2 linked regions of the Rhodopseudomonas palustris genome follow. The protein of the gene in region 1 interacts with the protein of each later gene in a pairwise test. Links are inferred from orthologs where the notes say so. Each region holds a gene or a part of one and is shown on either strand. Other genes may lie near its edges. The genes, in order: gyrB and gyrA.

Region 1 (16,772 bases):
TTCATAGTCCACCCGCGACGCCCACGGCTCTTCAGATCAGCGCGGTTTGAGAACCAAGGGCGGACATGCAAATCGGCGGCGGTGTGCATGTTGGTGGCTTTTCCAAATGACGGTCGACCTGCAACTCATAGCAATATGGGGCCGGCGAAGCCGTGTCTGAATTCAAGCGGAAGCCTTCGTTCGAAGGTTTCTAAAGAACGACGGCACCGGCGATCCAGCGGAATGCAGACGCAGTCTTGGTGAGAGCATCGACGCGGTTTTGTTTTGGCGACGTCTGGCCGCGCGCAAGCGCGGCGAGAGGGGGAGGTTTCATGAGCACCGAAGTCGACGTATCATTCGAACCTGCCGATCATCCGGTTGAATTTTCCGCCTTCGCGGGCCATGCGTTTTTCAATAGTCATTGCCGTGCTCACACTCCGGTTTATCCGTCGAGTCCTCCGCTGAGCTGACCTTTTTCCATCTCTCTTCGGCCCTGATCTGACGCCGGCTGCTTCAGCCGAAGCGGCGGAGCCATGTCCGAACTCAACTCGCTGGTCGCGGCGATGGCGTGAGCCGTCATGGCTCGCCGCTGCGATGGCCCGTAACTCTGGAATTGAAAAGCTGCTGAAATGTCGAACATGGAACAGGATCGCTGGTCACGCGTGAAGGGCCGTTTGCGCTCGAGCGTCGGCGAGGACGTTTATTCGAGCTGGTTCGCGCGGATGGACCTCGAAAGCGTCCAGGACGAGAGCGTGCACCTGTCGGTGCCGACCCGGTTCCTGAAGAGCTGGATTCAGACGCACTACTCCGACAAGGTGCTGTCGTGCTGGCAGGCCGAACTGCCGGAGGTCAATCGCGTCGACCTCACCGTACGTTCGCCGGTGCGCTGTGCAGCGCCCGCCAAGGAAGCGCCGGCGCCGGTGGAGAGCCGCCGCGACGAGCAGCGTCCGTCGGCTGAACGCAGCAACGGCGCGACGCCGGTCTCGGCCAATCACGATGCGCTCGGCGGCTCGCCGCTCGATCCGCGCCTGACGTTTGCGAGCTTCGTGGTCGGCCGCTCCAATACGCTGGCGCACGCCGCCGCCAAGCAGGTGGCCGAAGGCCGCCGCGGCGACCCGGTGATGTTCAATCCGCTCTACATTCACTCCGGCGTCGGTCTCGGCAAAACCCATCTGCTGCAGGCCGTGACCTGGGCCGGCAATGCCGGCACCGAACGCAAGGTGCTGTATCTCACCGCCGAGAAGTTCATGTACGGCTTCGTCGCGGCGCTGAAGACGCAGACCTCGCTCGCCTTCAAGGAAGCGCTGCGCGGCATCGACGTGCTGGTGATCGACGATCTTCAATTCCTGCAGGGCAAGACCACTCAGGCCGAGTTCTGCCACACGCTGAACGCGCTGATCGACGCCGGCCGCCAGGTGGTGGTGGCCGCCGACCGGCCGCCGGCCGATCTGGAAAGCCTCGACGAGCGCGTGCGCTCGCGGCTCGCCGGTGGTCTCGTGGTCGAAATGGCGCCGCTCGGCGAAGATCTGCGCCTCGGCATCCTGCGCTCGCGCGTGGTCGCGGCCCGCACCCATCACGTCAGCTTCGACGTGCCGCAGCCGGTGCTCGAGTATCTCGCGCGCACCATCACGCATAATGGCCGCGATCTCGAAGGCGCGATCAATCGCCTGCTGGCGCACTCCAAACTGAACAATCAGCCGGTGACGCTGGAGATGGCCGAGCACGAAGTGCGCGACCTGATCCGCCCATCCGAGCCGAAGCGCATCAAGATCGAAGACATTCAGCGCATCGTGGCGCGGCAGTACAATGTCAGCCGCTCCGATCTGTTGTCGTCGCGCCGGACCGCCAATGTGGTGCGGCCGCGTCAGGTCGCGATGTATCTGGCCAAGACGCTGACGCTGCGCTCGCTGCCGGAGATCGGCCGCCGCTTTGGCGGGCGCGACCACACCACGGTGCTGCATGCCGTGCGCAAGATCGAAGGGCTGGTGTCGAAGGACACCACGCTGTCGGACGAGGTCGAATCCCTGAAGCGCCAGCTTCAGGAGTAAGGCGCTCGCGCTCGCTGCAGGCGGCCTTCATTCTCGGGCCGAATCTCGGGGAAATTTGCGCCGGCGGCGGTCGCGTGCTCTTGCGTCGATCGCTCAACCACGCCACCCTGCGGACCCCCCGCGGGGTCCGGGCGACCTCAGCGGGTGCCAATGGCCTTGGCGCCGCAACGGCTGCCGGGCACCTCCATCATATCCGGCAGCTTCATCACACGATGTGGGCGCGGAGCAGGCGGGTTTTGCAATGAAGGTCACGGTCGAACGCGCGCAACTGTTGAAGTCGTTGAGCCACGTGCATCGCGTGGTCGAGCGCCGCAACACCATCCCGATCCTCGGCAACGTGCTGGTGCGCGCCGAAAACGCGCAGCTTGCGCTGAAGGCGACCGACCTCGACCTCGAGGTCACCGAGACGCTGCCGGCCGAAACCGCGACCGCGGGTTCGACGACCGTGCCGGCGCATATGTTTTACGACATCGTCCGCAAGCTGCCGGACGGCTCGCAGATCGTGCTCGAGAGCGACGGCGACCGCTCGGTGCTGGCGATCCGCGCCGGCCGCTCGCGGTTCACGCTGCAGACGCTGCCGGAGAGCGACTTCCCGGATCTTGCCGCCGGCGAGATGAGCCACGCCTTCCGGCTGCCGGCCTCCGACGTCAAGCGGCTGATCGATCGCACCCAGTTCGCGATCTCGACCGAAGAGACCCGCTACTATCTCAACGGTATCTATCTGCACACCGCCGGCAGCCCCAAGGCTTCGAGCTTGCGCGCGGTTGCGACCGACGGCCACCGGCTGGCGCAGCTCGACCTGACGCTGCCGAGCGGCGCCGACGGCATGCCGGGCGTGATCGTACCGCGCAAGACCGTGGGCGAAGTGCAGCGGCTGATCGAAGACACCGAAGCCGAGATCGGCATCGAACTGTCGACCGGCAAAATCCGCTTCACGCTCGGCAATGTCGTGCTGACCTCCAAGCTGATCGACGGCACCTTCCCGGACTACGGCCGGGTGATCCCGCAGAACAACGACAAGGAACTGCTGGTCGACAAGAAGGACTTCGAAGCCGCGGTCGACCGCGTCTCGACGATTTCTTCTGAACGCGGCCGCGCCGTGAAGCTGGCGCTGTCCGCCGGCAAGCTGGTGCTGTCGGTGACCAATCCGGATTCCGGCAGCGCGACCGAAGAACTCGAGGTCGAATACGCTTCCGATCCGCTCGATATCGGCTTCAACTCGCGCTATCTGCTCGACATCGCCGCGCAGATCGAAGGCGAAGTCGCCGTTCTCAAGCTCGCCGATCCCGGCTCGCCGACCCTGATCCAGGACCGCGATTCCAAGAATGCGCTGTACGTCCTGATGCCGATGCGGGTGTAATACGAGCCGCTTCAATAGCACCATCGTCATCGCACGGTTGGAGCCGAATTCGTCATTGCCGGGCTTGACCCGGCAATCCATCTTGATCGTGTGACCCAAGCGTTGCGGCCAGCGAGACGTCGCAGGATCTCGACGATAATTCTGTCCGCTGGCGCGGACGCTTGATTGCCGGGTCAAGCCCGGCAATGACACCCTGATCATGACCGCCGCCCGCATCACACGCCTGACGCTGACGCATTTTCGGAACTATCGCGGGGCGTCGCTGACCACGACGGCCGACCAGGTGGTGCTGGTCGGGCCGAACGGCGCCGGCAAGACCAATTGTTTGGAAGCGATCTCGTTTCTGTCGCCGGGCCGCGGATTGCGGCGTGCGACGCTGGAAGACGTCGCCGATCATGAGGGCGACGGCTCCTGGGCGGTGTCGGCCGAAGTCGAAGGTGCGCTCGGGCTGGCGACGCTCGGCACCGGGATCGAGCCGCCGCGCGGCGACACCACAACGACGCGGCGTTGCCGGATCGACCGCGAGCCGGTCGGGTCGGCGGCCGCGTTCGGCGATCATCTGCGGATGGTGTGGCTGACGCCGTCGATGGATGGGCTGTTCATGGGCGCGGCCTCGGAACGCCGGCGGTTCTTCGACCGCCTGGTGCTGGCGATCGACAGCGGCCATTCGGCCCGGGTTTCGGCGCTCGATCGCAGCCTTCGGTCGCGCAACCGGCTTCTCGAAGACATCCGCAACGCCGACTCGCACTGGCTCGACGCCATCGAGCGCGAAACCGCGGAGCTTGCGATCGCAGTGGCAGCCCAGCGCGGCCAGACCGCGCTCAAGCTCGCCGCGATGCTCGACGCCCGCGGCGCCACCTCGGCATTTCCGTCTGCCAAGATCATGCTCGACGGCTGGATGGAGAACGCGCTGACCTCCGAGCCGGCGACCGCGGTGGAAGACCGCTACCGCGCCATCCTGCGCGACAGCCGCGGCCGCGACGCCGCCGCCGGCCGCACGCTCGACGGACCGCACCTTACCGATCTCGAAGTGATCTACGCGCCCAAGGCGATGCCGGCGCGCGATGCCTCCACCGGCGAACAGAAGGCCCTGCTGATCGGCCTGGTGCTGGCGCACGCGCAGCTCGTTGCCGAAACCACTTCGATCACGCCGCTGCTGCTGCTCGATGAAGTGGTGGCGCATCTCGACCCCGGCCGCCGCGCGGCGCTGTTCACCGAACTCGGCAAGCTCGGCGCGCAGGTTTGGATGACTGGCGCCGATCCTTTGGCGTTTGCCGAGATCGGTCCGGCAGCAGGCATTTTCGACGTCGAGAACGGGCGAATCAGGCCGCGCGGATGAGGCGCTGAGACGCGCAAAATCGGCAGCTTGGCCGCGGTTTGCAGCGACCGTCGAATCGGCCTTCGCGAGGCTTGCGAACGCGGCTAAAATCTCTATCTCTTCAACGGGTTGAACGGCGCGACTTTGCGCTGGTGACGACCCACCTTTCATGGCACAAAAGAGCGCTTCGCAACGAATGGCGCACGCCGATTCGATCGCAATCCTGAAGGTCCCTGCATGACTGAACCTGCCCGGCAGCCCTCTGCCGAATCCGTGCATCCCGCGCCGGCCGAATATGGCGCGGAATCGATCCGGGTGCTGAAGGGCCTCGATGCCGTTCGCAAGCGGCCGGGCATGTATATCGGCGACACCGACGACGGCTCCGGCCTGCACCACATGGTGTACGAAGTCGTCGACAACGCGATCGACGAAGCACTCGCCGGCCATGCCAGCCGCGTCGAGGTGATCCTCAACGCCGACGGCTCGGTGACGGTGCGCGACGACGGTCGCGGCATCCCGGTCGACATTCACAAGGGCGAAGGCGTGTCGGCAGCCGAGGTCATCATGACCCAACTGCACGCCGGCGGAAAATTCGACCAGAACTCCTACAAGGTGTCGGGCGGTCTGCACGGCGTCGGCGTCTCGGTCGTCAACGCGCTGTCGAGCAAGCTGATGCTGCGGGTGTGGCGCAACGACAAGGAGCACTACATCGAATTCGCCCACGGCGACGCGGTGGCACCTTTGAAAGTCGTCGGCGACGCCAATGGCAAGCGCGGCACGGAGGTGACGTTCTACGCTTCGGCCGAGACGTTCACGCACATCGAGTATAACTTTGCCACGCTGGAGCACCGGCTGCGCGAACTCGCCTTCCTCAATTCCGGCGTCTACATCGTGCTGTCCGACATGCGCCACGCGGTCGAGAAGCGCGAAGAGATGCGCTACGAGGGCGGCGTCACCGAATTCGTCAAATATCTCGATCGCAACAAGAAGCCGATCGTGCCCACCCCGGTGGTGATCGGCGCCGAACTGAACGGCATCGCGGTCGAAGCCGCGCTGTGGTGGAACGACACGTATCATGAGAACGTGCTGTGCTTCACCAACAACATCCCGCAGCGCGACGGCGGCACCCATCTGGCCGGCTTCCGCGCCGCTCTGACGCGACAGATCACCGGCTATGCCGAGGCCGGCTCCAAGAAAGAGAAAGTCGCGCTGACCGGCGACGACTGCCGCGAAGGCCTCACCGCCGTGCTGTCGGTGAAGGTGCCCGACCCGAAGTTCTCGTCGCAGACCAAGGACAAGCTGGTGTCCTCGGAAGTGCGGCCGGTGGTCGAAAACGTCATCAACGAAGCCCTCGCGGCGTGGCTGGAAGAACATCCGTCCGAAGCCAAGATCGTGATCGGCAAAGTGGTCGAAGCCGCCGCTGCGCGCGAAGCCGCCCGCAAGGCGCGCGAACTGACCCGCCGCAAGGGCGCGCTCGATATCGCCTCGCTGCCCGGCAAGCTCGCCGACTGCCAGGAGCGCGATCCGGCCAAATCCGAACTGTTCATCGTCGAGGGTGACTCGGCAGGCGGCTCCGCCAAGCAGGGCCGCAACCGCGAATTCCAGGCCGTGCTGCCGCTGCGCGGCAAGATCCTCAACGTCGAGCGCGCGCGCTTCGACAAGATGCTGAGCTCCGAGCAGATCGGCACGCTGATCACCGCGCTCGGCACCGGCATCGGCCGCGAAGACTTCGACCTGTCGAAGCTGCGCTACCACAAGATCATCCTGATGACCGACGCCGACGTCGACGGCGCGCACATCCGCACACTGCTGCTGACGTTCTTCTTCCGGCAGATGCCGGCGCTGATCGAGGGCGGCTATCTCTACATCGCGCAGCCGCCGCTCTACAAAGTGACGCGCGGCAAGTCCGAGCAGTATCTCAAGGACGAACGCGCGCTCGAAGACTATCTGATCGCCACCGGCCTCGACGATTGCGTGTTCAAGCTGGCGACCGGCGAAGAGCGCGGCCGCCGCGACCTGCTGAAGCTGGTCGAGGATGCGCGCGTGATCCGCGGCACGCTGCACAATCTGCACAGCCGCTATAACCGCAGCGTGGTCGAACAGGCGGCGATCGCCGGCGTGCTCAGCCCGCGGATCACCACCGACATCGCCACCGCCAATGAAGCTGCCGCCTATATCGCTCGGCGGCTCGACGCGCTGGCCGACGAGGTCGAACGCGGCTGGGTCGGCCGCTTCATCGAAGGCGAAGGCTTCGCATTCGAGCGCACGGTGCGCGGCGTCAAGGAAGTCGCGACCATCGACGATGCGCTGCTCGGCTCGGCCGACGCGCGCAAGCTCGATGAATATGCGGCGATCCTGCAGGAAGTGTATCCGCGGCCCGGCCTGCTGCGCCGCAAGGACGCCGAAACTGCGATCCACGGCCCGGTCAGCCTGTTCGAGGCGGTGACCGACGCCGGCCGCAAGGGTGTGACGCTGCAGCGCTACAAAGGCCTCGGCGAGATGAACCCGGAACAGCTGTGGGAGACCACGCTCGACACCAACGCGCGGTCGCTGCTGCAGGTGAAGGTGCGCGAAGTCGACGAAGCCGACGACATCTTCACCAAGCTGATGGGCGACGTCGTCGAGCCGCGCCGCGAGTTCATCCAGGAGAACTCGCTGCACGCGACCGTGGACGTGTAACTGACGTCGTCGATCGCAGCGATCTCCGAGACGCTGCGCCTTTGCCCTAAGGGCTACCCGACACGCGCCCTCCGAAATCCAGCGCGTCCGTCTCCACGCGTCATACCCGGCCTTGTGCCGGGCATCCACGCCTTGCCGACGTCCATGCGCGAAAGGCGTGGATGGCCGGGACAAGCCCGGCCATGACGGCATTCGTGGCGAACTAAGTGACCTACAAAAATGCTGTGAGTCGAGTGCGCTTACTGAGCTAAACTTTGGGGCGCCCGGCAACGCCGAGTCCCACGCCTAAGCCGCCTCCCCCGTCTTCAGCACGCCTCTGCGGATCTGGTCTTCTTCGATCGACTCGAACAGCGCCTTGAAGTTGCCTTCGCCGAAGCCGTCATCGCCCTTGCGTTGGATGAATTCGAAGAAGATCGGGCCGATCGCATTGGCCGAGAAGATCTGCAGCAGCACCTTGGTCTGACCGCCGTCCACAACGCCTTCGCCGTCGATTAGAATGCCGTTTCGCTGCAGCCGGGCGACATCCTCACCATGCTTTGGCAGCCGTGCATCGACGCGCTCGAAATACGTCTCGGGCGGCGACGGCATGAACGGCAGGCCGGCGGCGCGCAGGCCTTCGACGGTGCTGTAGATATCGCGGCAGCCGCAGGCGATGTGCTGAATACCCTCGCCGCGATACAGGTTGAGATATTCTTCGATCTGGCCGGAGTCGCCGGCATCCTCGTTGATCGGAATCCGGATCTTGCCATCCGGACTGGTCAGCGCGCGCGAGAACAGGCCGGAGGCGCGGCCCTCGATATCGAAGAAGCGGATCTGCCGGAAGTTGAACAGCTTGGCGTAGAACTCCGTCCATACGTCCATGCGGCCGCGATGAACGTTGTGGGTCAGGTGATCGATGTAATAGAGGCCGGCCCCTATCGGCCGAGCATCACGGGCGCCGACCCAATCGAACTCGGCGTCATAAGCCGAGCCCTTGGCGCCGTAGCGATCGACGAAATACAGCAGGCTTCCACCAATGCCTTTGATGGCCGGGACGTCCAGCGTGGCCTGCGCGGCCGTGACGCCGGCCGGTTCGGCGCCGAGTGCGATCGCCCGCTCATAGGCCTCCTTGGCATCGACCACCCGGAACGCCATCGACGGCGCACAAGGGCCGTGCGCGGTGACGAAGTCGGTGCCGTGGGTGCCGGGCTGCTCATTGACCAGATAGTTGACGTCACCTTGGCGATAGACCGAGATCGCTTTGGTGCGATGTTTCGCAACCAGGCTGAAGCCCATCAGCTTGAACAGGCTATGAAGCTGCGCCGGATCCGGATGGGCGAATTCGACGAATTCGAAGCCATCCGTGCCCATCGGATTGTCGGCGCTGATCGTGGCCGGCTGCGCATCGTGCGGAAATGGTCCCATTGGCGGCTCCTCCAGATTGGTTCTTTGAGCCGGTAGTATCGTCCGCGCCGCCCGCAAGAAGCGTGCAAATGCGAGCCGATCGCGCTAGCCTGCGCACGATCCGTGCATCAAACCGAGCTTTTTCGCATGATATCTGTCGATGCGTTCGACTTGAAGATCCTCAGCGCGCTGCAGGACGATGGCCGCCTCACCAACCAGGAGCTGGCCGACCGGGTGCAGCTGTCGCCGTCGCAATGCTCGCGGCGGCGGATGCGGCTGGAGCAGGACAATATCATTACCGGCTATCGGGCCGAGCTGTCCGGCGATGCGCTTGGCTTCGGCGTGGTCGCCTTCATCCAGATCACGCTGGCGACGCACTCGCCGGGCAACGCCGAGAAGTTTCGATCACTGGTCGGCCGGATCGACGAAGTGCAGGAAGCCTATTCGCTGACCGGTGATGCGGACTACGTGCTGAAGGCCGTACTGCGCGACCTGAAAGGCCTCTCCGACCTCGTCAACAACGTGCTGATGCCGCACCAGAGTGTCGCGCATGTGCGCTCGTCAATCGTGCTCGATCGCCTCAAGGAAAGCGCACGGCTGCCGCTGAAACAGCTCACGGACGGCTGACTCTTTTGGACGACAGCGATCAGGCGCAGTACTGCCCGACGTTGTTCAGCTTCTCGGAATCGAGATCTGACAAACCACGCCGGCGGGCGGAAACTCCAGCTTGGCGCCGCCATTGCCGAGGCTGCGCGAGATCAGCGTCTGGCCGAAGCCGGAGCTTTGCGGCGGCGTCACCGGCGGGCCGTCGTGCTCCTGCCATTCGATCGTCAGCGCCTCGTCGGTGGCGCCGACCCGGCGCACCGAGATCCGCCCCGACGGCACCGACAAGGCACCGTATTTCACCGCGTTGGTGGTGAGTTCATGAAACACTAAGCCGAGCGACACCGCGGTCTTGGCGTCGACCGCAATGTCGAGACCATCGGTGACGATACGGCCGCTGGACAGCGAGGCGAACGGCGCCAGCTCGGCGGCGAGCACATCGCGGATCTGCAGGTTCTGCCACGAGGCATTCGACAGCAGCGTGTGGGTCGCAGCCAGCGCCTGAATCCGGCCGGTGAAGGATTTCTGGAAATCCTCGATGGTGCGCTCGTGCGCGGCGGTGCGGGCGCAGATCGCCATCACCATGGTCAGCGTGTTCTTCACGCGATGGTCGAGCTCGCCCATCAGTAGCGCCTGATGCCGCTCGGCGGCCTTGCGCTGCGACAGGTCGACCAGCGTAACCACGCAGCCTTGAGTGCGCTCGCCCGAAACCACCAGCGGCGCCGCGCTGATCATCACGTCGGTGATCACGGCCGAGGGGATGCGCACCGCCGCCTCCAGCCCCTGCACCGGCAAGCCCGCGGTCGCCATCACGACGATGTCGTCGCTGCTCATCAGTTCGGAAGCTTCGGGGAAGCTCAGCGCGATCGCCTCGGCAAAGGTCTTGCCGACCGGCGCCTCGGCGCAGATCCGCATCGCGGCGCCATTGAGATGGGTGACGCGGCCAGCTCGGTCGCAGACGATCACCGCCTCGTTGGCCGAGGACAGGATCGCGCGCGCCAGCCGCTCGGACTCGCGGGCGGCGGCAGCCTGCTCGCGCTCGCTGATGTCGGTGAAGGTGATCGCCGCGCCGCGGACCACACCAAATTCCAGCGGGGTGCCGGTGAGCAGCATGCTGCGTTCGGCACTGCCGACCCGCAGGTGGATTTCGGCGGATTGCCGTTCGCGCTGGGCCTGCGCCAGCAGGCGACGGAACGCCGCCTGATTCACCTGATCGAGCAATCCGATCAGCGCCGATGCGGTCAGCGAGCCATGGGCGTAGTCGAGCAGCGCACAAAGCGCCTGATTGGCATAGAGCAGCTGGCCATCCTGATCGAACGCCGCGGCCCCGACGTCCATCGCTTCCATGAAGGTGCGATACGACTGGCCGCCGCCTTCGAGCGTGAACACCTGCTCTTCGTCGGCGCCGCGGACCACGACCGCATCGATTTCGCCGTCGCGGATCGCCCGCAGCGTCTCCTCGGCCTCCTCAAGCCGGGCTTCCAGTTCCGCCCTGCTCAGCGCCGAGACCGCCGACGTCACGAGGACGGCTCCTCCACCGCCAGATGCACCAGAACTTTCGGCGTATCGGACAAGTCTCCGATGATTTTGCGGATCGGCACCGGCAACTCCTTCACCAGCGTCGGGATCGCCACGATGCCGTGCTCGCGGGCGAGCTGCGGCTGCTTCTTCAGATCGATGACCTCGACCTTGTACTTGCCGGCCAGATGTTCGGCACAGATCTTCTCGAGATTGCGGATCGCCGCGAGGGATTTGGGCGTCTCGCCGGCGACGTACAGCACCAGTTTGATCGGATCGGCCATCGTCGTCCCCTATTCGGTGTCGTCGGGCGAGCCGATCAGGCCCCGGCTCCGCGCCATCTCGCTGACATCGCGCTCGCTTTGCGCCCGGAAGCTGACTTCATCTTGCGTGAGCCGCTGCAGCTCGGCCTCGTCGACCGCCAGATCGGCCTTCAGCGCCTCGATCTGCGCGAGCGCACGCCGGCGGCGCTGCTCGATCTGGTCCTGCACCCGCGCCACCTCGACGCGGCGCTCGCTTTCGGCGCGCCGCGCCTTGGCTTCCTCGGCCCGGCGCGCCGATCCGGTCAGCGCACCGCCTTCGCCGAGATAGGGCGGCAACAGATGGATGCCGTCGTTCGACATCACGAACTCGCGCACCTGGTTGGAGTGCGCGATGCCGCGTGCCTTGAGCAGATAGAGCTCGCGATTGAATTCGCCGTGCGCTTCGCGATTGAGCAGCAGGATCCAGGCATCCATCAGTGACGACAGCCCGGCGTCGGTTTCGGTCTGAGCGCCGTGCGCAAGATGCGTGAAGGCGCCGGTGATGCCGTTGGATTTCAAGTAATCGACGATGCGCAACAGCATCGACTGCACTTCGCCGATCTGCCCACTTTCCGTGAACGCCGAGATCGGATCGAGCACCACGAGGTCCGGCTTGAAACGCGCGACTTCGCGCAGCATCACCGCCAAGTGCATTTCCAGGCTATAGAACGTCGGCCGCGCCCCGATGTAGCGAAGCTGGCCGCTGCTCAGCCAGCGGCCGAGATCGGTGCCGACCGATTTCATGTTGCGGACGGTCTGCGCCTCGGATTCTTCGAACGACAGATACAACGCCTTCTCGCCGCGCCGGCAGGCGGCGTCGACCATCATGCAGGCCAGCGAACTCTTGCCCGAACCGGCGACGCCGGTGATCAGCACGCTGGTGCCGCGATAGAACCCGCCGCCGGACAGCATCGCGTCGAGATCGGGAACGCCGCTCGAGATCCGCTCCTCGTGCACCTTATGTGACAGCCCGAGCGACGACACCGGCAGAACGCTGAAGCCCTCTTCGTCGATCAGGAACGGATATTCGTTGGTACCGTGCGCAGTGCCGCGGTATTTAACGATGCGCAGCCGGCGGGTCGAAATCTGATTGTCGACGCGGTGATCGAGCAGGATGACGCAGTCGGAGACGTACTCCTCCAGCCCCTGCCGGGTCAGCGTGCCGTCGCCGCGCTCGCCGGTGATGACTGCGGTGAGGCCCTTCTGCTTCAGCCAATCGAACAGCCGCCGGATTTCGGCGCGCAGCACGGCGGGATTCTGAAACGCCGAGAACAGGCTCTCGATGGTGTCGAGCACGATCCGCTTGGCGCCGATCTGGTCGACCGCGAACTCCAGCCGCAAGAACAGCGCTTCGAGATCGTAGTCACCGACTTCGGCGACCTCGGTCGGATCGATCGCGATGTGCTCGATCAGAACCCGCTCCTGCTCGATCAGCCCCTGCAGGTCGAAGCCCAGCGAGGCGACGTTATCGACGATGTCGACCGGACGCTCTTCGAAGGTGACGAACACGCCGGGCTCGTCATAAAAGCGCGCGCCGTTGATCAGGAAGGTGGAGGCGAACAGCGTCTTGCCGCAGCCGGCCGAACCGCACACCAGACTGGGTCGCCCTGAGGGCAAGCCGCCAAGGGTGAGATCGTCGAACCCTTCGATCCCCGTCAGAGATTTGGATATGCCGTCCGCCATCGTACCCCAGGCCGTTTTCCGATTTGTAGGAGAACAGGAACTCGCTGCCTAGTGGAAGCCCAACGAAAATCCTGGTGTCCGACGCGGGAACGAAACGAGGCTTTCTGCGTTGCGGCGACTGATCCTACCTAACTGTCAAACTAACTTGACGATTCTAGCGGGCCACTGAGCGGCGCACTGTCTCGAAACAGGTCACGATCTGAAATCCATCACTCCGGGGAGCTGACGATCACGCCGTACCAGCCGAGCCCGCGATAGGTCTCGTAGCCGGGCGTCAGGTGGAAGCCGACCAGCGCTCCCCGGCCGTCGCGATAGGTGCCACAGGTCGGATGAGCCGACTGCAGCGGAAAGCGCTCATCGAGAATCCCCTGCCCATCCGAAGCGGCAATCACACGGCGGTCGGCGTCGAGCAGCAGCACCCGCGAGCGGTTCGGATCGTCGACCCGCACGCCTTGCACGATCGCCTTGGCCTGAGCTTCCCAGTCGAAGTGAATCGCCAGGATGCCGAGCGGCGCGCCGTCGCTGCGGCCGTCGGCACGGACGCTGGCGCAGTAAGTCGCCACCTGCGCATCACCGAGCAGCGGCACGCGTTCGATATTGCCTGCCACATAGTCGTCGCCGCTGCGCAGCCGCAACGCTTCCTTGAACCAGCCCTGCCCCGCCACGTTCTTGCCTGCCACGGCGAAACGGTCGGGCCGGCCGTTAGCCAGAATGGTGCCGTCGAGGCCGCACAGCCACAGATCGAGATACACCGTATAGGCCGACAGGATCACGCCCATGCGCGTGGACGCATAGGCGACCGCCTCGGCGGAAGGCTCAGCCACGCAGTCGACCACAGCGGAATCGGTCGCCCACCAGCGGACATCGCAGGTGCGCTCATAGAGATTGCGATCGATCAGTTCGACGGCGTTGAGCGCCAGATCGACCAGCCGGTCACCGCGTGATCGTTCTGTCATATTGCCGATCGAGTCGATCAGCTCGCCGGTTCGCTTGGTGAGTTGGGTTTCGAGGTCGCGCGCGATCTGTTCGATCTGGGCACCGACGTTGCGGACTTCCTGCGCCACGATGGCGAAGCCGGCGCCCTGCTTGCCGGCGCGGGCACTTTCGATCAGCGCATTGAGCGCCAGAATTTTCATCTGGCTGGTAATCTTCTGGATCGTCCGGGTTTTGCCGCAGGCAATCTCGTTCACCTCCGACGTCAGCCGCGCCACCAGCGCAGAGATATCGGCGCGATCATCCGCCTTGGGCTCACCCGCCGGATCGTCTCTGCGAACGGCTGCGGCGTGCATATGTTTCCATCCCCGACGCTGTACGGCGCCGGGGATAAATTTGAGCGAATAGTCCTAATGAGGACTAAACCAAAAACAGGGAAAGACGCCCGGAAGCAACCTTCGATTGCTGTTAGTTTGTGCAAATCGACCGATTAGTCGACAACTAACAATCATCACAATTCAGAACGGCAACTAACTACCTTCGACCGAAGGAGTTCTGAATCGCCACCATCGCTACTGATTCGCCGGCCGAGGTCGTGCGACCAAGCAAATCCAGGCGATTAGGATACCGGCATCGGCGGCACCGGCAGTGCCGTCACCGACTTGATCTTCTCCATCGCGAAACGCGAGGTGACGTTCTTCAGCGCCACCGTGCCGATCAGCTTCTTGTAGAACTGATCGTAGGCGCGCATGTCGGCGACGACGACGCGCAGCATGTAGTCGACATCGCCGGCCATCCGGTAGAACTCGATCACCTCGGGCATCGCGCTGACGGCATCGGCGAAGGTCTTCAGCCAGGCGTCGGAGTGATCGCCGCTCTCGATCGAGACGAACACCGACAATCCGAGCCCGATCTTGTCCTGATCGACCAGAGCGACCCGCTTGATGATCACCCCGTCGGCCTCGAGCCGCTGGATCCGCTTCCAGCACGGCGTCGACGACAGCCCGACCCGATCGCCGATCTCGGCCACGGACAGCGAGGCATCCTGCTGCAGCACCGTCAGAATTTTGCGGTCAATGGCATCCAGCCGCCGACTGGATTCGGCGACGATGCTGTCGGTGTCGGTCATGGCGAGAGAACTTTCTTCCAAATTCAATGACGCGCAGCATCATATATGGAATGAAATTTCTCGCAAGCCACTGGTTCCGCGCATGCGCCGGTGCAACGCCGCGCTCGCGGAGGACGTAAACGCCATCGTTTTCAAGCAGTTACGCAACCCTGAGCTTAGGAGCGCGCGCTGCGGGGCAGTTTTCCAGATGGCGGACCGCGGCTTTATGCGCATCTCCGGGCGAGCGGAAGCCCTGCCCTTCGAGCCCGGAGAAGTCGTCGCTAGCGGCGTGGAAGCGGAAACTGCGACCGTCGCGAACCACGATACCGGCGGCGCGCGAATTCACTTCGATGATAAAGGCATGGGACATGGCGGCACTTCATTGGTCGTCGACTCGCTCGGGGGAGCGGGTACGCCGGCCTGATAGCCGCGCTCTGTTTCACCCAGATGAAGCGCGCTTAAAGCTTTGATCTTACGTCGATCTGCTGAGCAGGAGGGAACCGGCCGCTCAGCAGCAGGACATCGGCGGAAATGCCGGCTGCAGCTTGCGCAGCGCGCGGTAAAACCGGGCAAACCAGCGGCGCGGCCAGGGCTGCGCCTGGAGCCAGCGCTCCTGAACGTCCTCGTCGGGCTCGATCGGCGCCTCGGTGGCGGCAGGTGCTGGCGCCGGATCGATCACCGGTGGGGCAGCGGGCTTGGCCGGAGCCTCGAACGCGACCGCGATCCGCGGCCGGTCGTCATAGGTGAGCATCGCCATATCAGCCTCGCTTTTCTGCCGGCGCAGTAGCCGGCGGTGGCAAGGGCGGATCGTCGTCGGCGATCGCTCGCCAGGCGGCTCCGTCGAGATCTTCGTACTGGCCGCTCTTCAGCGACCACAGAAACGCAATCAGTCCAAGCAGGCCGAGCCCGAGCGCCAGCGGGACCAGGATCACCATTACTTCCATGCCGCGGCTCCCCGGCGAACGCGGCGGGCCCGCATCGCATTCAGCATCACCAGCAGCGACGATCCCGACATCGCCAGCGCCGCGATCAGCGGTGTGGCATAGCCTGCGATCGCAATCGGCACCGCCAGCACATTATAGCCGATCGCCAGACCGAGATTCTCCCGCATCACCGCCATCGCTTTACGCGAATAATCGACCGCGGCCAGCACCGGCGCAAGCTCCTTGCCGAGGAACACCAGATCGGCGGTGGCTTGGCTGAGATGGGTGGCGCTGATCGGCGACATCGAGACGTGCGCGGCGGCGAGCGACGGTGCGTCGTTCATGCCGTCGCCGACCATCATCACGGTGCGACCCTGCTTCTTCAGCGCCTCGATATGGGCGATCTTCTCGGCCGGCTTCACCCCGGCACGCCAGGCGGACACGCCGAGCGCATCGGCCGCATGGCGCACCGCCGGTTCTCGATCGCCCGACAGCAGCTCCACCGCGATGCCGCGATTGATCAGCGCGTCGATCGTTTTGGCAGCATCGGGACGCAGCAACTGGCGCACCGCAAACACCACCCGCTGTTGGCCGCGGCTGAACGCCACCACGGAGACTTCGGGGTCTTCGCTGAGGATCTGATTGGCTTCGGCATCGGCGCCGCAGAACGCCGGACTGCCGAGCCTCAATTCTTCGCCGCCAAAGGTAGTGCGGACGCCGCGTCCGGGCTCTTCGACCACGTTCGGCAACGGCGACTTGGCGTGCGCGGCCCGCGCCACCGCAGCGGCGACCGGATGATGGCTGGCGAGCGCGAGCCGGCCGGCGAGGTCGAACGCGTCGGGCGGGATGCCCGCAGCGTTGACGACATCCAGCTCGGGCAACGTCAGCGTGCCGGTCTTGTCGAACACGATGGTGTCGACCGACGCGGCGCGCTC
Region 2 (3,761 bases), 2.9 Mb from region 1 along the record:
TTTTTACGGGTTTGTTTCATGCGCCCGAAAGCCAAGAAACAAATCCCCGCGGTCATGAAACCTGAATGGCCGGGCGATGAAGACGTTCTGAAACCAGCGCTGGGTAAACCAGCCGCATCGGGAAGCGACAAAGCACTCCAGGCCGAAACGGCCGGACCATCGAGACGACAGGGGACACCGTCATGATCAAGGCTCTTTCCGTGATCGCGATCGCCGCCTTTGCTGCCGCGGCAGTCACCATTCTTCCGGGCTTTGCCCCGCAGGTCGAAGCCAGCGTTCCGCAGGCTCTGGCCAAGGGCGACCGGCTCGACATCCGTCCCCTCGGCACCGCCTGCTCGGAGCAGGCCTGGCCGAATTTCGAGCCGTCCTGCCTCCGCAACGCCAATGCCAGCCACGCGCCGATCGGTCAGGCGCGGCTGGTGACGGCGGAACGACATTAAGATTTTGGCGTTATCCGACCGCTAGTTTCCGCAAAGCGCTTCCCTCCAAGGGCGCTCTGTACCGAAGACCCCCGAGTTGCCCCCTCGGGGGTCTTTCGATTCTGGCGATCGTGCAGCCTGCTGACTGCGCGCCATAGCGTGGCGCTGAGGCGGCGAACGGACGCCGCCTCTCCTCGAGCGCCGGCCTAGCCGCCGTTGCCGTTTTCGCCGTCGTCGGTCTCCGGAATGCGCTCGACCGAGACGACCTTCTCGTCATCCGCGGTGTCGAACACGATCACGCCCTGCGTCGAGCGGCCGGCGACGCGAATGCCTTCGACCGGGCAGCGGATCAGCTGACCGTTGTCGGTGACCAGCATGATCTGGTCGGAGTCTTCGACCGGGAACGACGCTATCAGCTTGCCGTTGCGGCTGTTCACCGACATCGCCACGATGCCTTTGCCGCCACGCCCGGTGGTGCGGTACTCGAACGACGAGGTCCGCTTGCCGTAGCCGTTCTCCGAGATCGTCAGCACGAACTGCTCGGACGCCGACATTTCGGCATAGCGCTCCTGCGACAGCGCCGCGGACGTATCGCCCTCCTCGGCTTCAACTTCCGGCGTCTCGATCGGCTCGTTCTCCTCACCGGTCGCGGCACGGCGGATCGCGCCGGACTGCTTCAGATAGGTCGAGCGTTCGGCCGGCGTCGCCTCGAAGTGACGCAGGATGCTGAGCGAGATCACCTTGTCGCCGGACGACAGCGCGATGCCGCGCACGCCCATCGAGGTGCGGCCGCTGAACACGCGCACGTCCGGCACCGGGAAGCGGATGCACTGGCCGCCGGCGGCGGTCAGCAGCACGTCGTCGCGCTCGGTGCAGATCTGGACGTCGACGATCGCCTCGCCCTCGTCGAGCTTCATCGCGATGATGCCGGAGCGGCGGACGTCGACGAAGTCGGACAGCTTGTTGCGGCGGACGTTGCCCCCGGTGGTGGCGAACATCACGTCGAGCTCGCTCCACGAGGCTTCGTCCTCCGGCAGCGGCATGATCGTGGTGATGCGCTCGCCCTGCTCCAGCGGCAGGATGTTGATCAGCGCCTTGCCACGGCCGTTCGGCGGCGCCAGCGGCAACCGCCAGACCTTTTCCTTGTAGACCTGACCGCGCGACGAGAAGAACAGCACCGGCGTGTGCGTCGAGGCGACGAACAGCCGCGAGACGAAATCCTCCTCGCGGGTGGCCATGCCGGAGCGGCCCTTGCCGCCGCGGCGCTGCGCCCGATAGGTCGACAGCGGCACCCGCTTGACGTAGCCGGCGTGCGACACGGTCACCACCATGTCCTCGCGCTGGATCAGGTCTTCGTCTTCGACCTCGCCTTCCTGCTCGACAATCTCAGTCCGCCGCGGCGTTGCGAACTCGGCCTTGACCTCGCCGAGCTCGGTCTTGACGATCGTCTGCACCCGCGCCCGCGAGCGCAGGATTTCCAGATAGTCGGCGATTTCGACCGCGAGCTTGTCGAGCTCTTCGGAAATCTCTTCGCGTCCCAGCGCGGTGAGGCGCTGCAGCCGCAGATCGAGGATCGCCTTGGCCTGCTCGAACGACAGCCTGGCGGTGCCGTCCTCGTTGAGCTTGTGGCGCGGATCGTCGATCAGCGTGATCATCGCCGCGACATCGGCGGCCGGCCAGTCGCGCGACATCAGGGTCTCGCGCGCCGTGTTCGGATCAGGCGAATTACGGATCACGCGAATGATCTCGTCGATATTCGCCACCGCGATCGCGAGGCCGACCAAGATGTGGGCGCGATCGCGCGCCTTGTTGAGCAGGAATTTGGTGCGGCGGGTGACGACCTGTTCGCGGAATGCGACGAAGACCGTCAGCAGATCCTTCAGGTTCATCAACTGCGGCCGGCCGCCTTCCAGCGCCACCATGTTGGCGCCGAAATTGGTCTGCAGCGGCGTGAACTTGTAGAGCTGGTTGAGCACGACCTCAGGTACGGCGTCGCGGCGCAACTCGATCACCACGCGGAAACCGTCGCGGTCGGATTCGTCGCGCAGATCGCCGATGCCTTCGATCTTCTTCTCGCGCACCAGCTCGGCGATGCGCTCGACCATCGTGGCCTTGTTCACCTGATACGGAATCTCGGTGACGATGATCGCTTCACGGTCCTTGCGGACGGTCTCGATCTCGACCTTGCCACGCATCACGATCGAGCCACGGCCGGTCTGATAGGCGGCGCGGATGCCGGCGCGGCCGAGAATGATGCCGCCGGTCGGGAAGTCCGGACCCGGCACGATCTTGTTGAGATCGTCGATCGACAGCGCCGGATCGTCGATCAGCGCGATACAGGCGTCGATCACCTCGCCGAGATTGTGCGGCGGGATGTTGGTGGCCATGCCGACCGCGATGCCGCCGGCGCCGTTGACCAACAGGTTCGGGAACTTGGCAGGAAGAACCTGCGGCTCCCGTTCCGAATTGTCGTAGTTCGGCTGGAAGTCGACGGTGTCCTTGTCGATATCATCGAGCAGCGTCTGCGCGATCTTGGTCAGGCGGGATTCGGTGTACCGCATCGCCGCCGGCATATCGCCGTCGACCGAACCGAAATTGCCCTGACCATCGATCAGAGGCACGCGCATCGAGAAGTTCTGCGCCATGCGGACCAGCGCGTCGTACACTGACTGGTCGCCGTGCGGGTGATACTTACCGATGACGTCGCCGACGGTGCGTGCCGACTTGCGATACGGCTTGTTCCACTCGAAGCCGTTCTCGTACATGCCGAAGAGGATACGGCGATGCACCGGCTTCAACCCGTCGCGCGCATCCGGTAGCGCTCGCGCCACGATCACGCTCATCGCGTAATCGAGATAGCTGCGCTTCATCTCGTCGAGAATGGATACGGGGCGAATATCCGAGGGCGCCAGCGGCTCCCCGGGCTTCTCGTCGTCTTTGTCGGACAAGGGTGAATTCCGGTCAGAATCTGATCGGATTCGTATAGCGTATCGGGGTGTTGTGAACCACCCTTTCGGACGCGGTTTTCGAAGGTTTTTCCGCTCGTTTTTCCAAAGACTTACGGGGCGTTTTCGACGGTCGCGAAAAGCCTTCGTGAAAGGCGCCGAAATTGCCGCGATCGGCGCTTCCGCAAAGCGCCGATTCGCGCCCTCAATCCGGCCGCGGCACCGCGCCGAAACGGTCGACCACGACGTCGCGCTTGTTGTCCTCGACCCGCACCGTCATGGCGTATCGGCCGTCGACCAGATCCTTCGCCAGCACCTCAGTGTTGCGATGGAGCCAGCTCACGCCGGCCCCGTCCGCCGCATCGATCGACAGATCGAGCACGGTGCGGGTGGCCGC

What was found.
Region 2: the proteins of gyrB (region 1) and gyrA interact in binary tests that used the Escherichia coli proteins (3 or more experiments, as listed by UniProt). The link is inferred for Rhodopseudomonas palustris from one-to-one orthologs.

Annotation. Positions count from the first base shown.
Region 1 is NZ_CP019966.1:71-16,842, forward strand. The notes cover bases 4,623-7,663. They hold gyrB (DNA topoisomerase (ATP-hydrolyzing) subunit B), read left to right. Parts: upstream 4,623-4,942; coding sequence 4,943-7,384; downstream 7,385-7,663. Other genes in these bases: recF (DNA replication/repair protein RecF), read left to right, coding at 4,623-4,726. In the rest of the region: chromosomal replication initiator protein DnaA, read left to right, coding at 609-2,027; dnaN (DNA polymerase III subunit beta), read left to right, coding at 2,269-3,387; more of recF, read left to right, coding at 3,587-4,622; hppD (4-hydroxyphenylpyruvate dioxygenase), read right to left, coding at 7,670-8,788; RPPS3_RS00030 (Lrp/AsnC family transcriptional regulator), read left to right, coding at 8,915-9,394; RPPS3_RS00035 (sensor histidine kinase), read right to left, coding at 9,440-10,891; RPPS3_RS00040 (circadian clock KaiB family protein), read right to left, coding at 10,888-11,172; circadian clock protein KaiC, read right to left, coding at 11,182-12,873; RPPS3_RS00050 (methyl-accepting chemotaxis protein), read right to left, coding at 13,083-14,162; RPPS3_RS00055 (Lrp/AsnC family transcriptional regulator), read right to left, coding at 14,426-14,935; RPPS3_RS24865 (hypothetical protein), read left to right, coding at 14,916-15,338; RPPS3_RS00065 (hypothetical protein), read right to left, coding at 15,423-15,671; cbb3-type cytochrome oxidase assembly protein CcoS, read right to left, coding at 15,673-15,858; RPPS3_RS00075 (heavy metal translocating P-type ATPase), read right to left, coding at 15,849-16,772. UniProt on the Escherichia coli protein: DNA gyrase negatively supercoils closed circular double-stranded DNA in an ATP-dependent manner to maintain chromosomes in an underwound state.
Region 2 is NZ_CP019966.1:2,915,501-2,919,261, reverse strand. Bases 426-3,761 are described here. They hold gyrA (DNA gyrase subunit A), read right to left. Parts: upstream 3,368-3,761; coding sequence 626-3,367; downstream 426-625. Other genes in these bases: hflX (GTPase HflX), read right to left, coding at 3,570-3,761; RPPS3_RS13565 (hypothetical protein), read left to right, coding at 426-440. In the rest of the region: more of RPPS3_RS13565, read left to right, coding at 183-425. UniProt on the Escherichia coli protein: A type II topoisomerase that negatively supercoils closed circular double-stranded (ds) DNA in an ATP-dependent manner to maintain chromosomes in an underwound state.